2 regions of the Cellulomonas sp. NEAU-ZC6 genome follow, and region 2 is predicted to be linked to the other one. Evidence: predicted binding sites of a transcription regulator. Region 2 holds the regulator's gene; the other holds the start of a gene.

Region 1 (8,454 bases), on a different contig from region 2:
GCCGGGGCGGGACTCGGACGCCCCCCGCGCCGCGGGCGTCGCGCCGACCTGCCGCGCAGCCGTCGCGGGCCCGGGCGGAGCGGTGCCGACGCCACCGCTAGCGTGGCCGGGTGCGCATCGTCGGAGTCACCTCGCCCGTGTTCGCCGCCGCCTGCTACGTGGTGGCGGCGGACGACGGGACCTGCGTCGTCGTGGACCCCGGGGTGGGTGTCGCCGACGCCGTGCGGGGCGTCGTGGCGGAGCAGGGGCTGCGGATCACCGGGGTGGTCGTGACCCACGGGCACGCCGACCACGTGTGGGACGCGGGCCGGCTCGCGACCGAGGCGGGCGTCCCGGTCCGGCTGCACGCGCGCGACGCGTACCGGCTGGCCGACCCGCTCGGCACCCTGGGTGCAGGAGGCGCAGGGGGCGCGGCACCCGACGCGCTCGGCGTCCGGGACGCCCTGCGTGCGGCCCTCGTCGCCGCGGGCGCCGACGCCGAGGGCTTCGAGGCGGGCGCCGTCGAGCCGTTCGGCGCCGGCGACGACGGGGCGCGCACGGCGGACGCCGAGCTCGTGCTCGGCGGCGTGCGGCTGGTCGCCCGGCACGCGCCCGGGCACACCGAGGGGTCGACGCTGTATCTGGTGGACGCGGGCGCGGACCAGGTCGCGTTCACGGGCGACGTGCTGTTCGCCGGCACCGTCGGGCGCACCGACCTGCCGGGCGGTGACGCCGCCGTCATGGCCACGACGCTCCGCGAGGTCGTGGCGGTGCTGCCCCCGGGCACGCACGTCCTGCCCGGCCACGGCCCCGCCACCCGCGTGGACGTGGAGCTGAGGACCAACCCGTACCTGGCAGGATGACGCGCATGGCACGTCCGACTCCTCTGTCCGGTTTCCCCGAGTGGCTCCCCGACGGCCGCGTGGTCGAGCAGCACGTCCTCGACACGCTGCGGCGCACCTTCGAGCTGCACGGCTTCGCCGGCATCGAGACCCGCGCGGTCGAGCCGCTCGACCAGCTGCTGCGCAAGGGGGAGACCTCCAAGGAGGTGTACGTCCTGCGCCGGCTGCAGGAGGAGGTGGACGGCTCCGACGCCGACCGGTCCGGCCAGCTGGGCCTGCACTTCGACCTCACGGTCCCGTTCGCGCGGTACGTGCTGGAGAACGCGGGCCACCTCGCGTTCCCGTTCCAGCGCTACCAGATCCAGAAGGTGTGGCGCGGCGAGCGGCCCCAGGACGGCCGGTTCCGCGAGTTCGTGCAGGCGGACATCGACGTCGTCGGTTCCGGCGACCTGCCGTACCACTACGAGGTGGACCTGCCGCTGGTCATGGCGGAGGCGCTCGGCGCCCTGCGGGACATCGGCGTGCCGCCGGTCCGGATCCTGGTGAACAACCGGCGCGTCGCCGAGGGCTTCTACCGCGGGCTCGGGCTCACCGACGTCGACGGCGTGCTGCGCAGCATCGACAAGCTGGACAAGATCGGGCCGGACAAGGTCGCCGGCCAGCTCGTCGCCGAGGCGGGCGCCACGCCCGAGCAGGCGCAGGCCTGCCTGGCGCTGGCCGCGATCAGCGGCGGCGACGCCGGCGTGGTGGACCGGGTGCGGGAGCTCGCGGCCGCGCACGGCGTGCGGTCCGAGCTGATGGAGCAGGGCCTGGACGAGCTCCGGCAGCTGGTCGAGGCCGCCGCGGTGCGCGCCCCCGGCGTCGTCGTCGCCGACCTCAAGATCGCGCGTGGCCTGGACTACTACACCGGCTCGGTCTACGAGACGGTGCTGGTGGGCCACGAGCAGCTCGGCTCCATCTGCTCGGGCGGGCGCTACGACACCCTCGCCTCGGACGGCAAGCAGACCTACCCCGGCGTCGGGCTGTCGATCGGCGTCTCCCGGCTGGTGTCCCGGCTGCTGTCCGGCGGGTTGGTGCGCGCGACCCGCGGCGTCCCCGCGGCCGTGCTGGTCGCCGTCACGGACGAGCAGACCCGCCCCGTCTCGGACGCCGTCGCGACAGCCCTGCGCGCCCGCGGCGTGCCGGTCGAGGTCGCACCGACCGCCGCCAAGTTCGGCAAGCAGATCAAGCACGCCGACCGGCGCGGCATCCCGTACGTGTGGTTCCCCGCGGGCGAGGACGGCGCCGCCGACCAGGTCAAGGACATCCGCTCGGGCGAGCAGGTCGACGCCGACGCGGCCGTCTGGGCGCCTCCGGCCGAGGACCTGTTCCCCCGGGTGGTGCCGGCGGGGGAGTGACCTCGGGGCGCGGGCGTCAGGCCAGGGCCGCGACGCCCGCGTTCAGGGTGGTGGCGTACAGCGCCCACGCCAGGTAGGGGCCGAGCAGCCACGCGACCCAGGGCGTCAGGTGGTGGAACGCGACGATCGTCGCGACCAGCGCCACCTCCAGCAGGAGGATGACCACGAGGCCCCAGCCGAGCTGCTCGGCGCCGAAGAACACCGGGGTCCACGCCGCGTTCAGCGCCAGCTGCACGCCGTACAGGACCAGCGCGGTGCGGGCGGCACGGAAGCCGTGCCGCCGCCAGATCAGCCACGCGGCCACCGCCATCATCACGTACAGCACGGTCCACACCGGGGCGAACACCCAGTTCGGCGGCACCCACGACGGCTTCGCGGCGTCGGCGTACCAGCCGTCGACCCCGGACGACGAGGCGATGCTGCCGCCGCCCGCCACCAGCACGTTGAGCAGGAGCAGGCCGGCGAGGACCAGCCAGGACCGGACGCCGCGGGCCTCGGGGGTGACCGGGCGGGTGCGGCCGGTGCGGGCGCGGGCGGGATCGGGACGGGCGGACGACGCCGGGTTCGCGGTGGTCATACCTCCACGGTCGACGGTCCGGGCGGGACCGGCAACCCGGACGCCAGCATGCTGAGCACCTGCGAGCGGAGCGCAACGTGACCAGGCCGCTTGCCACCGGGTCGAACGCGTGTTCGAATCGAGCCATGCGGTGGGACGGGCAGAAGCTGACCGAGGCGACGGACGCGGCGCTGCCCGGGCTGACGCTGGCGGGCCTGCAGCGGTCGGTGCGCACCCCCGAGTTCGCGGGGGTCACGTTCCACGAGGTGCACGCGAAGTCGGCGCTCAACAAGGTCCCCGAGGCGTCGGCCATGCCGTTCCGGTGGACCGTGAACCCGATGCGCGGCTGCTCGCACGCCTGCACGTACTGCTTCGCGCGACCGACCCACGAGTACCTCGGGATGGACGCCGGCGCGGACTTCGACACCCAGATCGTCGTCAAGACCAACGTCGTCGAGGTGCTCGCCGCGGAGCTGCGCCGGCCGTCCTGGCGGCGCGAGCACGTCGCGCTGGGCACCAACACCGACCCGTACCAGCGGGCCGAGGGCCGCTACGCGCTGATGCCGGGGATCATCGGCGCCCTGGCGCACGCGGGGACGCCGATCTCCGTGCTCACCAAGGGCACGCTGCTGCGCCGCGACCTGCCGCTGCTGACCGAGGCGGCGCGGGACGTGCCGGTCAGCATCGCCGTGTCCCTGGCCATCGGCGACGAGGCGCTGCAGCAGGCCGTCGAGCCCGGCACCCCGACGCCGCGCGCCCGGCTGGCCATGATCCGCGCGATCCGGGACGCGGGCTTCGACTGCACCGTGATGGTCGCCCCTGTCCTGCCGTGGCTGACCGACGGCACGGCGCACCTGGACGGCCTGTTCCGCGAGCTCGCCGCCGCGGGCGCGACCGGGGTGACGGTGATCCCGCTGCACCTGCGCGGGCCGGTGCGGCCGCTGATGCTCCGGTGGCTCGCCGACCAGCACCCGGCCCTGGTCGCGAAGTACCGGCGGCTGTACGGCGACGGGGCGTACGTCCCGGAGGAGTACCGGCGCTGGCTCACCGAGCGGGTGCGGCCGCTGCGGCGCCGGCACGGCCTCGACGCGCCGCCCGCCCTGGCCGACGCGGTGGACCCCGGCGGCCGCCCCCAGCCGTCGCCGTGGCGGTTCCGGCCGGGGTGGTCCCGCGACCTGCCGGAGAGCCTGGTCCCGGGCGTCGCGTCCGGCGCCGTGCAGCCCGCGCTGTTCTGACGGGCGCCGCCGGCGCGCGGGGCCGCAGTAGACTCGCCGGGCTGCGCGATGCAGCGCCCCACCACCTGAGAGGACTCTCCGTGCTGCGCACCCACACCGCCGGCTCGCTGCGGGCCGAGCACATCGGCACCACCGTCACCCTGACCGGGTGGGTGGATCGCCGGCGCGATCACGGTGGGGTGGCGTTCGTCGACCTGCGGGACGCCTCGGGCATCGCCCAGGTCGTCGTCCGGGACGAGGCCGTCGCGCACGGCCTGCGCGCCGAGTACGTGCTGCAGGTGACCGGCCAGGTCGGTCGCCGGCCCGAGGGCAACGAGAACGCGCACCTGGCCACGGGCGAGGTCGAGCTGGTCGCGGACCAGGTCGTCGTGCTCAACGAGTCCGCGCCGCTGCCGTTCCAGGTGTCGTCCTCGCTGGACGAGCCGGTGGGCGAGGAGGCGCGTCTGCGCCACCGCTACCTGGACCTGCGCCGGCCCGAGCCCGCCAAGGCGATGCGCCTGCGGGCCAAGGCCAACCAGGCCGCGCGCCGCGTGCTCGACGCCCAGGACTTCGTCGAGGTCGAGACCCCGACCCTGACCCGCTCGACGCCGGAGGGCGCCCGCGACTTCGTCGTGCCGGCCCGCCTCGCGCCGGGGTCCTGGTACGCCCTGCCGCAGTCGCCGCAGCTGTTCAAGCAGCTGCTGATGGTCGGCGGCCTGGAGCGCTACTACCAGATCGCCCGCTGCTACCGCGACGAGGACTTCCGTGCCGACCGGCAGCCGGAGTTCACGCAGCTGGACGTCGAGATGTCGTTCGTGGACCAGGAGGACGTCATCGCGCTGGGCGAGCAGATCCTGCGCGCCCTGTGGGACCTGATCGGCTACGAGATCACGACGCCGATCCCGCGGATGACCTACGCCGACGCCATGGCCCGGTTCGGCACCGACAAGCCCGACCTGCGGTTCGGCCTGGAGCTGGTCGAGCTGACGTCGTTCTTCGCCGACACGCCGTTCCGCGTGTTCCAGGCGCCCTACGTCGGTGCGGTCGTCCAGCCGGGCGGCGCCTCGACCCCGCGCCGCGGCTTCGACGCCTGGCAGGAGTGGGCCAAGCAGCGCGGCGCCAAGGGCCTGGCCTACGTCACCGTGGCCGAGGACGGCACGCTCGGCGGCCCGGTCGCCAAGAACATCTCCGAGGCCGAGCGCGAGGGCCTGGTGGCCGCCGTCGGTGCCCAGCCGGGTGACGCGGTGTTCTTCGCCGCGGGCAAGCCGGCCGAGGCCCGTGCCCTGCTCGGTGCCGCCCGCCTCGAGGTCGGCCGCCGCGGCGGTCTGATCGACGAGTCCGCGTGGGCCTTCGTGTGGGTCGTCGACGCGCCGCTGTTCAAGCCGACGGGCGAGGACGACGACGTCGCCGTCGGCGAGGGCGCCTGGACGGCCGTGCACCACGCGTTCACCTCCCCGACCCCGGAGTGGATCGACCGCTTCGAGGAGGACCCGGGCGAGGCGCTGGCCTACGCCTACGACATCGTGTGCAACGGCAACGAGATCGGCGGCGGGTCGATCCGTATCCACCGCCGCGACGTCCAGGAGCGCGTGTTCGCGGTCATGGGCATCGACGAGGCCGAGGCGCAGGAGAAGTTCGGCTTCCTGCTCGACGCGTTCCAGTTCGGCGCCCCGCCGCACGGCGGCATCGCGTTCGGCTGGGACCGCATCGTCGCGCTGCTGACCGGCTCGGAGTCGATCCGCGACGTCATCGCGTTCCCCAAGTCCGGCGGCGGCTTCGACCCGCTGACCGGTGCCCCGGCCCCGATCACGGCGCAGCAGCGCCGCGAGGCCGGCGTGGACGCCAAGGCCAAGGCCGCCGGCGACGGCAAGGCCGCGGTCGCCCCCCAGGGCGCCACGGCCGAGACCCCCGTCGCGGACGCGGCGGCACCCGCCCAGCAGTGACCCCGGTCGCCGACGAGGCGGCCGCCGGGACGACGTCGTCCGCCCCCGCGCTGCCCGCGCGGTGGGCGGACGACCCGTTCCTGCTCGACGAGCGGCGCTGGTGGCGGCCCGCGCGGGTGCGCACCGACGGCGACGCGATGCTGCTGGTGCAGCGCTCCACCTCGGCGGACGCCACCATGCTGATGGCGGTCGGGCCGGCCGCACCGGTCGCCGGCCTGCTGCGCACGCACGACGAGCCCGGTCACCGGTTCGCCTGGGTCGAGACCGCCGCGCTCGACCTGCTGCGCACGGACGAGGTCGCGCGGTTCGGGCTGGTGCCCGCGCGCACCGGCTGGGAGTGGATGGCGACCGCGACCGCGCCGCCCGCCGTCGCCGCCGAGGCGCACGTGCGCGAGCTCGACCCCCGGGCCGACGCGGACGCGGTCCGCGCGTGCCTCGCCGAGGCCAACCCCAGCACCGACGCCGACCCGGAGGGCGCGGGCGAGCGCTGGTGGGGCGTCGTGGCGTCGGACGGCGGGCCCGGCGACCGGCTGGGCGGCGTCATCGGCGCGAGCCCCCGCGCCGGGCGCCCCGGCGGCGCCGGCTCCGCGCACCTGCACGGGCTGGGCGTGCGCCCGGGGGAGCGCGGGCGCGGCCTCGGCGCGGCCCTGACCGCCGCCGCCGTGCGCGCCCTGCTGGCGGACGGGTCGGACTGGGTATCCCTCGGGATGTGGGACGACAACGACGGCGCCCGCCGGATCTACCACCGCCTGGGGCTGCGCACCCGGCACCGGCTCACGACGCTGCGCCGCCCCTGACCCCCCGCTGTCCCGCGCCGGTGGGCGAGCGGCCGCGGGTCAGTGCGTGATCGCGAGGCGCTCGTGCAGCCGGCGCAGCGGGGCCGGCGCCCACCAGTTCGCCGAGCCCAGCACCGTCATCGTCGCCGGCACCAGCAGCAGCCGGACCAGCGTCGCGTCGATCAGCACCGCCACCGCGAGCGAGAAGCCGACCTCCTTGATCACCAGCAGCTCGCCGGCGACGAACCCGGCGAACACCGCGATGATGATCGCCGCGGCCGACGTGATGACCCGGCCCGAGCGCTGCAGGCCCAGCCGGACCGCCTCGTCGTTGGGGACCCCCGCGTCGTGCAGCTCCTTGATCCGGGACAGCAGGAACACCTCGTAGTCCATCGCCAGCCCGAACGCGAAGGCGATGACCAGCGCCACGACGTAGGTCTCGATGCCGCCGGTCGGCTCGAAGCCCAGGACGCCCGACAGGTGGCCGTCCTGGAACACCCAGACCAGCACGCCGAGCGAGGCGCACAGCGACACCGCGTTGGTCAGCAGCGCCTTCACCGGCACCACCACCGACCCGGTCATCAGGAACAGCAGGACGAGCGTCGCGACGGCCACGATGCCGAGCGCCCACGGCGCCCGGTCGAGCAGCGCGTCGGTGAAGTCGATCTGGTTCGCCGCCTGGCCGCCGACGTAGGCGTCGAACGGCAGGTCGAGGTCGCGCAGGGCGTGCACGACGGCCTGGGCCTCGGCCCCGCCGGGGTCGGTGCCGTCGGGTCGCACGCCCACCACCACGACCGAGTCGCGGGCGGCGGGGGCGTCCACGGACGCGACGCCGTCGAGCGCCTCGAGGTCCGGGACGGCGGCCTGCACCTCGGCGACGCTCGTCTGCGCCACCAGGTACACCGCGGGGGAGGACGACGCGGGGTACTGCTCGGCGAGCTCCGCCACGAACTCGCGCTGCGGGCTGGACGCGGGCAGCAGCTCGGTCGTGGAGTTGCGCAGCTCCAGGTGCAGCAGCGGGCTCGCGAGCACCAGCAGCACCGCCAGCGTGCCGCCCATGACCCACCACGGCCGCCGCTGCACGCGTGCCGCCAGGCGGGAGAACACGCCCTCCTCCGTCTGCACGTCGGCGGTGCGCGCCAGCACGGCGCGCAGCCCGGGCACCCGCGACAGCCGGCTCGGCCCGGCCAGGCGGCGGCCCGTCAGCACCAGCAGCGCGGGCACCAGCGTCAGCGCGGTCGCGACCGCGAACACGATCACGGCGACCGAGCCCGCGCCGAACGCGCGCAGGATGTCCTGGCGGAACACCAGCAGGCCGGCGATGGAGATGGCGACGGTGAGCGCCGAGAACGCGACGGTGCGGCCGGCGGTCGCCATCGTGCGCAGCAGGGCGGACACCACCGCGCCGTCGCCCCGCCGCCGGCGGGCCGAGCGGCCCTCGTCGTCACCGAGCGTCCGGCCGAGCTCCTCACGGAACCGCGACACGACGAGCAGCCCGTAGTCGATGGACAGGCCCAGGCCGAGCACGGTGACGACGTTGACGACCGACGACTCCAGGTCGTCCATCAGGTACGACAGCCCGACCAGCGTGCCCAGACCACCGGCGATGGACGCGATCGCACCGACCATCGGCATCGCCGCGGCGAGGAACCCGCCGAACACGAGGACCATGATCAGCAGCGCCACCGGCAGGGCGATGGCCTCGCCCGTGGTCAGGTCCTCCTCGACCTGGTCGGTGATCGCGGAG
Region 2 (8,454 bases):
GAGCCGTCGGCGCGGTGCTCCCGCAGCACGACGGTGCCGCGGTGCAGCACGCCGGCGAGGACGCCGTCCGCGGTGACCGCGAAGGTGCCGGGGTCGAGGTCGACGGCCTCCTCGTCGGTCAGCCGGGTGGGCGCACCGGCGGCCGCGGGCACGCCGTCGCCGGTGGTGAGCGGCAGCCGGTACAGGCCGGTCTGCCGGGCGACGAAGTCGCGACCGGTCGGCCCCATGTCCTGCGCCAGCAGCCAGAGCGCGGTGCCGTCGGGGCTCGGCAGCACCGCGGCGACGGCCAGCGTGCTGCCGGCGTCCGCGTCCGTCAGCGGGCGCAGCGCGTGGTCGGCGTCGGGAGCCGTGTCCACGACGACCGCGTCGCTGCGCAGGTCCGCGTCCTTGGCGGCGTGCCGGGCGGCCACGGCGGCGACGAACCGGCCCCCGGGCAGCCAGGCGACCTGCTCCACGTCGGTGTCGCCGGCGGTGACCTGACGGGACCCGGCCGCGACGTCCTCGTCCGCGGCGACGGCGCGCTCGGCCGGGTCCGCCGGCACGTCGACGACGAACAGCTGACGCCGCTTGTCCCGGGTGAAGCCCACGCCGTCGTGCCGGTAGGGCAGCTCGGTGATGTGCCGCGGCCGCTCGGCCCCCGGCTCGCCATCCGCCGTGTACCGGCCCTCGTCGGGGACGCGCGCGAGGTACGCCAGGACGGTGCCGTCGGGCGAGAACCGCGCGGTCTGGACGCCCAGCGGGGCGTCGGTCAGGCGCACCGGCTCACCGCCCGCGGCCTCGACCAGGTGCAGCTGCGGCCGGCCCTTCGGCTCCGCGCGCAGGAACGCGACCCAGCGCCCGTCGGGCGAGACCTGCGGGTCGGAGTCCCGGTGGCCGCGCGTGAGGCGGACCGGCGGGGCGGACGCGTCGGTCGCGACCCGCCAGAGCTGGCCGGTGTACTCGTCGGAGTCCAGGTCGGGCGCGGTACGCGCCACGACGGCGAACGAGCCGTCGGGGGCGAGCGCGGGGGTGCCGGGTGCGTGCAGGAGCGAGAGGTCAGCTGGGATCACGCACTCGACCGTAGTACGCGCCGACCGCACCGGTGGGGCGACCCGCGCAGCGGCGTCAGGAGGCGACGGGTCCCGCGCCGTCCTCGTCGTCGGGCTCGGGGGCCGCGTCCGTGCCGGCGCGCCGGGCGGCGTCGGCCACCTCGTTCTCCGCGCGGAGCACGGTGATGGCGGCCTCGAAGTCGTCCAGCGAGTCGAACGCCTGGTACACGCTGGCGAACCGCAGGTAGGCGACCTCGTCCAGGTCTCGCAGCGGGCCGAGGATCGCGAGCCCGATCTCGTAGGCGTCGAGCTCGGCGCTGCCGCTCGCGCGCAGCGTCTCCTCGACGCGCTGCGCCAGCACGGCGAGGTCGTCGTCGCTCACCGGGCGGCCCTGGCAGGCCTTGCGGACGCCGTTGACGATCTTCTCCCGGCTGAACGGCTCGGTCGCCCCGGACCGCTTCACGACCGACAGGCTGGCGGTCTCGATCGTGGTGAAGCGGCGGTTGCACTGCGGGCACTGCCGGCGCCGGCGGATGGACAGACCGTCGTCCGAGGTGCGCGAGTCGACGACGCGGGAGTCGGCGTGGCGGCAGAACGGGCAGTGCATGGGGCGCCTCCTCCAAGGGGGTCGTCGCCGCGGCGGGCCGACGGCAGCTGCGCCGCGCCCGTCCGGACGACCGGGACACGGTAGGGCCCCCGCGCGCCACGACGCAACACGGCTCGGCGCCACGACCGAGGCCGGGCAGACGACGAGGGTGGCCGCTGGTGCGGCCACCCTCGTGGGGACGCCCCCGTCCCGTCTCGTCCGCGACGACTCGCCTCGCGCGGACGGTTGCTGCACGCCTCCGTGCCGGGCCCGAGAGCCACGACGACGATGCGTCCCTCGTGGCGAGCCCCCCAGCCAGCCGTTCGAGGTGGCACCACACTAGAGGCGGCCGTCGCAATTACGCAAGCAGCGAGTGTCGTAATCCGGTGAGCCGGCGCCGTGGCCCTCACCAGCACCTCCGTGGTGCCACCGGGGCGGCCGTCCGGGGCGGAGTCCGCGGTCAGTCCGCCGGGATCACCAGCACCTGGCCGGCCTGGAGCGAGCCGTCGGCCAGCCCGTTGAGGTCCTGCAGCGAGCGGACGACGTCCCGCACGTCCTCGCCGGGCGCGGCGACCGTCGACGCGATCTGCCACAGCGTCTCGCCCGCCATCACCGCGTGGGTCGTCACCTCGGTCGCCCGCTCGGGACCGTCGGCGACCGCGCGGCCGCCGACGGCACCGCCGAGCACGACCGCCAGGCCGAGGAGCACCACGACGACGCGGCCCCGTCGGGTCAGGTGGAGCCGACCCTGCGGCGCCGACCCCGCCCGGCGCGCATCCCCGTCGCGCCGGACGGGCGCCTGCGGGCGCGCCGGACGGAAGGAGCCTGCACGGGTCCCCGAGGTGATCCCCGGGTGTGCTGCGACCGCGCTCATCTCCACCACTTCCCTCCTGGGCCGCCCTGCGGCCCGGTCGAACGTGTGTTCGTTCGAACGTCTGTACGATGCTGCCACGACTCGCCGCCGATGTCGAGACACGATCGAACAGGTGTTTGAAACCACCGGCCCCGCGCCCTACGCTCGTCGACGTCGGGTACAGCGCACCACGAGGCACTGACACGCCCGCCCGACAGGTCGCCCGCGACGGACGCGTGGGCGCTCTGACCAGGGCGGACGGACGGGAGCGGACATGACCAGCGACGGAACGGGCGCCGCGGCGGGCACGACGGCGGGAGCCGGCCCGGCGGCCACGGGCGCCTCCGTGGTCGACCTCGGGGACGGCGACGGCCTCACGCCGCGCCAGCGGCTCGTGCTCGAGACGGTGCGCGCCTCCGTCGAGTCGCGCGGCTACCCGCCGAGCATGCGCGAGATCGGCGACGCGGTCGGCCTCACCAGCCCGTCCAGCGTCAAGCACCAGCTCACCGCGCTGGAGCGCAAGGGCTTCCTGCGCCGCGACCCCAACCGGCCGCGCGCGATCGAGGTCGTCCAGCCCGACGACTCCCGCGGGGTCGCCACGCTGCCCGGCGCGCTCGGCATCGGCGACGAGGACTCCGCGGCGCGCGACGGCGCGCCCGAGGCGGCCTACGTGCCCGTGGTCGGCCGCATCGCCGCCGGCGGGCCGATCCTCGCCGAGCAGCTGGTCGAGGACGTGTTCCCGCTCCCCCGCCAGCTGGTCGGCGCCGGTGAGCTCTTCCTGCTCAAGGTGGTCGGGGACTCGATGATCGAGGCCGCGATCTGCGACGGGGACTGGGTGGTCGTCCGCCGCCAGCCCGTCGCCGAGAACGGCGAGATCGTCGCCGCGATGCTGGACGGCGAGGCCACCGTGAAGACGCTCAAGCGCGCGGACGGGCACGTGTGGCTGCTGCCGCAGAACGCCGCGTACTCCCCGATCGACGGCGACCACGCCGAGGTGCTCGGCCGCGTCGTCTCCGTGCTCCGCAGCCTCTGACCCGCGGCCGGGGCGCGCCGCGCGCCGCGCCCCGGGGCACGTCCCGGGGCCCGGTCAGGTCCCGGGCGCGGGCACCGTCCGTGCGGCCAGCGCGGCCAGCGCGGCCAGGGCGCCGTCGACGTCGGCGGCGTCGTTCCAGGCGTGGAACGCCAGCCGCACCCGGCCGGCCCGCCCGGCGACGCGGCAGCCGGCGCGCTCCAGGTCCGCCCGCAGGGCGCCGTCCGGGTCGGGCAGGGTGACGATCGCGCTGCCGCCCGGCGCGAGGCCGAGCCCGGCGCGGAACGCGTCCGCCAGCCCGACGGCGTGCGCCTGCACCGCGTCGGGGTCGACCCCGTCGAAGGCGGCCAGCGACTCGGCCGCCCCGAGCCAGGCCTGCCAGGCGGGCGAGACGTCGAACCGCCGCGCGTCGCCCGCCAGTCGCATCTGCGGCCCGTAGCACGACGCCCAGGGGTCGTCGCCGGCGTACCAGCCGGCCTGGGTCGGCAGCAGGGCCTCCTGGACCTGCTCGCGGACGGTCAGGAACCCCGTGCCGCGCGGCGCGCACAACCACTTGTACGCCGCGGTGACGCTGACGTCGTACCGGCCGGCGTCCACCCGGAGCCAGCCCGCCGCCTGGGTGAGGTCGCACAGCGTGCGGGCCCCGACCGCCCGGGCCGCGGCCAGGACCGCGTCGTCGTCCAGCACCGCGCCCGTGGCCGACTGCACCAGGGAGTAGGCGACCAGGTCGGCGCCCGCCAGCACCTCCGCGGCCAGGCGGTCGGCGGGGACGTGCCGGACCTCCAGCCGGGGCCCCTGCGCGAGGAACGGGAACACCACCGAGCTGAAGTCGCCGGCCACGCAGACCACCCGGGCGCCGTCCGGGAGCGAGGCCGCGACGACCGACGCCATGGCCGACACCTGGGACCCGATGGCGACCCGGTCCGCCGTCACACCGACGAGCGCGGCGAACCGGCTGCGCGCCGCCGCGACCGCGGCCTCGTAGCGGGGCACGTCGATGCCGCCACCGCCCCACCGGTCCAGGTCCGCCCGCAGCGCCTGCACCGTGCGCCGCGGGGCGACCCCGGCGGTGGCGGCGTTCAGGTACCCGGGTGCGGGGTCGAACTCGCGGCGGAGGTCGTCGAGGGAGCGCATGCCCCTACGGTCGTCGCCCGCGGCCCATGCGTGCAACGGCCAGTCCGTTCCCGACGCATGCACGGGGCTTATCGTTCGGGCATGCCCCGCACGCTCGACGCCGCCGCGCTCCGCCTGGTCCGCACCGTGCACGAGACGGGCAGCGTCACCGCCGCGGCCCGGGCGCTGGGCCTCACCCAGCCCGCGGCGAGCCAGCAGCTGCGCGCGGTCGAGCGGACGATCGGCACACCGGTCGTGCTGCGTGCGGGGCGCGGCGTGCGCCTGACGGATGCCGGGCTGGTTCTGGCACGGAACGCGGCGGCGGTGCAGCAGGCGCTGGACGCGACGCTGGAGGAGGTCGCGGCCGTGGCCAGCCTGCGGGCGGGCCGGGTCCGGGTCGCCGCCTTCCCCTCCGCCGCCGCGACGCTGCTGCCCGCCGCGCTGGCCGCGCTGCGCGAGGAGCACCCCGGCCTGGGGGCGACGTTCGCCGAGGCGGAGCCGCCGGAGGCCCTGGCCGAGCTGGCCGCGGGGCGGGTCGACCTCGCGCTGACGTTCCGCGAGGCCGGGGCCCCCGCCGGGCTCGACCGCCCGGACCACCGGGCGCCGCTGCACCGGGTGCCGCTGCTGCGCGACGAGGTGCTGGTCGTCCTGCCGGCCGCGGACGGCCGCGAGCCGGGATCGCCGGTGGAGCTCGCTCACCTGGCCGACCGGCCGTGGATCGCCGGCTGCCCGCAGTGCCGGGCGCAGCTGGTCGGCACCTGCGCCCGGGCCGGGTTCGCCCCGCGGGTGGACTTCGCCACCGACGACTACCCCGCCGTGCTCAGCCTGGTCCGCGCGGGGCTCGGCGTCGCGACTCTGCCGGGCCTGGCGCTCGCCGCGCTGCCGCACCCGGGCGTGACCGTGCACCCGGCGCGGCCCGGGACCGCCCGCGTGGTCGAGGCGGTCACCGCGCCGGGCGCCACCCGGATCCCGGCGGTCGCCGCCGCGCTCGAGGCGCTGCAGCGGGCCGCCGCGGCCCTGGCCGGGCCGGGGCAGCCGCACGTCCGGCCGGCCCGCGCACGACGCGGCGAGCCGGCCGACGCGACCTGACGGACGTCAGAGGCCGAACCGGCGGGCGACCGCGCGCAGCTGCTCGCCCGAGCGCCGCAGCCCGGCCAGCTCGTCCGTGGACAGCGGCACCTGCAGCCGCTCGCCGACGCCCGAGCGCCCGACCACCGACGGCACGGACAGGCAGACGTCGCTGATGCCGTGGTAGCCCTCCAGCAGCGAGGACACGGGGAGGATGCGGCGCTCGTCCTTGACGATCGCCTCGATGATCCGGGAGCCCGCCAGCGCCACGGCGTAGTTGGTGGCGCCCTTGCCGGCGATGATCCGGTAGGCCGACTCGACGACCTCGCGGGCGATCGACTCGCGCACCTCGTGGGTCAGCGGCACGTGCCCCTCGATGGCGTTCCAGTCCAGCAGCGGGACGCCGCCGATGGTCGCGGACGACCACAGGGGCAGCTCGGTGTCGCCGTGCTCGCCCGCGATGTACGCGTGCACGTTCTGCACCGCGACGCCGGTGTACTGCGCGATCAGGTAGCGCAGCCGCGAGGAGTCCAGCACCGTGCCGGACCCGAACAGCTGCGTGGGAGGCAGGCCGGAGACCTTCAGCGCCGCGTAGGTGACGATGTCCACCGGGTTGGTCACCATCACGTAGACGGCGTTCGGGGCGACCTCGACGAGCGACGGCAGGATCTTCTTGACCAGCGAGATGGTCGCCTCGGCCAGGTCGATCCGGGTCTGCCCCGGCTTCTGCTTGGCGCCCGCCGTGACCATGACGACGTCGGCGTCGGCGCAGGCGGCGATGTCGTCCGAGCCGATCACCTCGGCCATCGGCATGAACTGGATGCCGTGCCCCAGGTCGAGCGCCTCGGCCTCCACCTTGGCCTTGTTGATGTCGTACAGGACGACGCTCCGCGCGGCGCCCCGCATGAGCGCCGCGTAGGCCATCGTGGACCCGACGGCGCCCGCGCCGACCACGGCCAGCTTGGTGGTGCGCCGGGGCGCCACCGCGGTGCCGGTCAGTCCGAGCTCGTCGCCCTCGACGTCGTCTACCTGCTCGCTCACAGCGGTCCCCTTCGTTGCCCGCGCCCCGGTCGGCGCGCTGGTCACGAGGCTAGCGCGTCAGGCCGACGGGGTCTCCGCGAGCCGCCGCAGGGCGCCGAGCGCGACCTCCCGGTCGGTGGTGCGCCAGAACGCCGGCAGCGACCGGGCCAGGTACTCGCCGTACCGGGCGGTGGACAGCCGCGGGTCCAGCACCGCGACCACGCCGCGGTCCGACGTCGAGCGGATCAGCCGGCCCGCGCCCTGGGCCAGCAGCAGCGCGGCGTGCGTGGCGGCGACCGACATGAACCCGTTGCCGCCCGAGGCCGCGACCGCCTCCGAGCGGGCCGACTTGACCGGGTCGTCCGGGCGCGGGAACGGGATCCGGTCGATGATGACCAGCTGGTTGGCCCGGCCCGGGACGTCGACCCCCTGCCACAGCGACAGCGTGCCGAACAGGCAGGTCGCCTCGTCCTCGGCGAACTGCCGCACGAGGGTCGGCAGCTGGTCCTCGCCCTGCACCAGCACCGGGACGTCCAGCCGCTCGCGCATCGCCTCCGCCACGGCCACCGCCGCGCGCCGGGAGGAGAACAGCCCGAGCGTGCGCCCGCCCGCCGCGGTCACGAGCGCCTCGATCTCGTCCAGCTGGGCGTCGGTGGCGGGCTCGCGGCCGGGCGGCGGCAGACGCCGCGCGATGTACAGGATCCCCTGCCGGGGGTAGTCGAACGGGCTGCCGACGTCCACCCCGTGCCAGGGCAGGGTCGTCGTGGCGGTCCCCGAGGACGGGGCCGGCACCGGCACGTCGAGCGCGTCGGACGTGCCCTCGCTGCCGCCGGGCGCCGCGACCGCCACGGTGGCCGCCGACGCCGTCGCCGCGGCCGCCTCCGCCGCCCCCTCCAGACCGATGCTGCGCGCCATCGCCCGGAACTCGCCGCCCAGGCTCAGGGTGGCCGAGGTGAGCACGGACGCCCGTCCGGTCAGCAGGTTCGTGCGGATCAGGCCGTTCACGGCCAGGGGCGCCGCGTACAGCCGGGTGGCGCCGTCCCGCTCGCCGCGGGAGCACCACAGCACCGTGTACCGCTGCTCGTCGGGCCCGGCGGCCATCCGCTCGGCGACCTCGAACAGCGCGAGGACGGCGGAGCTGGCGATCTTCAGGCCGGAGTCCGCCGGCGCGGCCTCGCCCGCCGCGGGCTTCTCCGGACGCAGGTCCGACAGCAGCCCGCGGGCGGCGTCCCGCACCATCGCGACGGCCTGGCGGGTGCCGTCGGGCAGCCCGTGGGTGAACCGGCCCTCGGGCAGGTGGATCAGGGCGGCACCGAGCGCGGCCGCCGCGCCGTCGAGCTCGGTGGTGGTGATGCCGCCGTGCCGGCGGGCCATCCGGCCGGCGTGCTCGACGGAGCCGACCGACAGCTCGGCCGTCGACTGCGCGGTGACGCGGTCGGCGAGCTCGTGCGCCTCGTCGACCACCAGCACGTCGTGCTCGGGCAGCACGTGCGTCGACCCGGACGCGGCGATGCCGAGCATCGCGTGGTTGGTGACCACGACGTCGGCGGACCGGGCGGCGGCCTTCGCGCGCTCGGGGAAGCACTCCTCCAGCAGCGGGCACTTCTGCCCGAGGCACTCCAGCGAGGTGACCGACACCTGCCGCCAGGCGCGGTCGCCGACTCCCGGCACCAGGTCGTCCCGGTCGCCCGTGTCCGTGCTGTCCGCCCACTCGCGCAGCCGGACCACCTGGGCGCCGAGCGCCTCCTTCTCGGGG

What was found. The regulator LexA, encoded in region 2, represses DNA repair genes until DNA is damaged. The targets are predictions, from matches to a motif close to TCGAACANNTGTTCGA.
Region 1: AC1050_RS02735 (Rv2578c family radical SAM protein) is a predicted target of LexA. The motif match lies at 2,897-2,912, and genes of this name have one in related genera.

The regions. Positions count from the first base shown of each region.
Region 1 covers NZ_JBXFYH010000001.1:571,857-580,310, reverse strand. The annotation lists gene AC1050_RS02750 (MBL fold metallo-hydrolase) at 111-842, shown strand; gene hisS (histidine--tRNA ligase) at 848-2,218, shown strand; gene AC1050_RS02740 (TspO/MBR family protein) at 2,235-2,795, opposite strand; gene AC1050_RS02735 (Rv2578c family radical SAM protein) at 2,921-4,009, shown strand; gene aspS (aspartate--tRNA ligase) at 4,090-5,931, shown strand; gene AC1050_RS02725 (GNAT family N-acetyltransferase) at 5,928-6,728, shown strand; gene AC1050_RS02720 (MMPL family transporter) at 6,768-8,454, opposite strand, start outside.
Region 2 covers NZ_JBXFYH010000003.1:448,464-456,917, reverse strand. The annotation lists gene AC1050_RS15645 (S9 family peptidase) at 1-1,049, opposite strand, end outside; gene nrdR (transcriptional regulator NrdR) at 1,105-1,635, opposite strand; gene AC1050_RS15635 (LysM peptidoglycan-binding domain-containing protein) at 2,075-2,326, opposite strand; gene lexA (transcriptional repressor LexA) at 2,742-3,500, shown strand; gene AC1050_RS15625 (aminotransferase class V-fold PLP-dependent enzyme) at 3,555-4,631, opposite strand; gene AC1050_RS15620 (LysR family transcriptional regulator) at 4,713-5,699, shown strand; gene AC1050_RS15615 (L-lactate dehydrogenase) at 5,706-6,677, opposite strand; gene AC1050_RS15610 (ATP-dependent DNA helicase) at 6,777-8,454, opposite strand, start outside.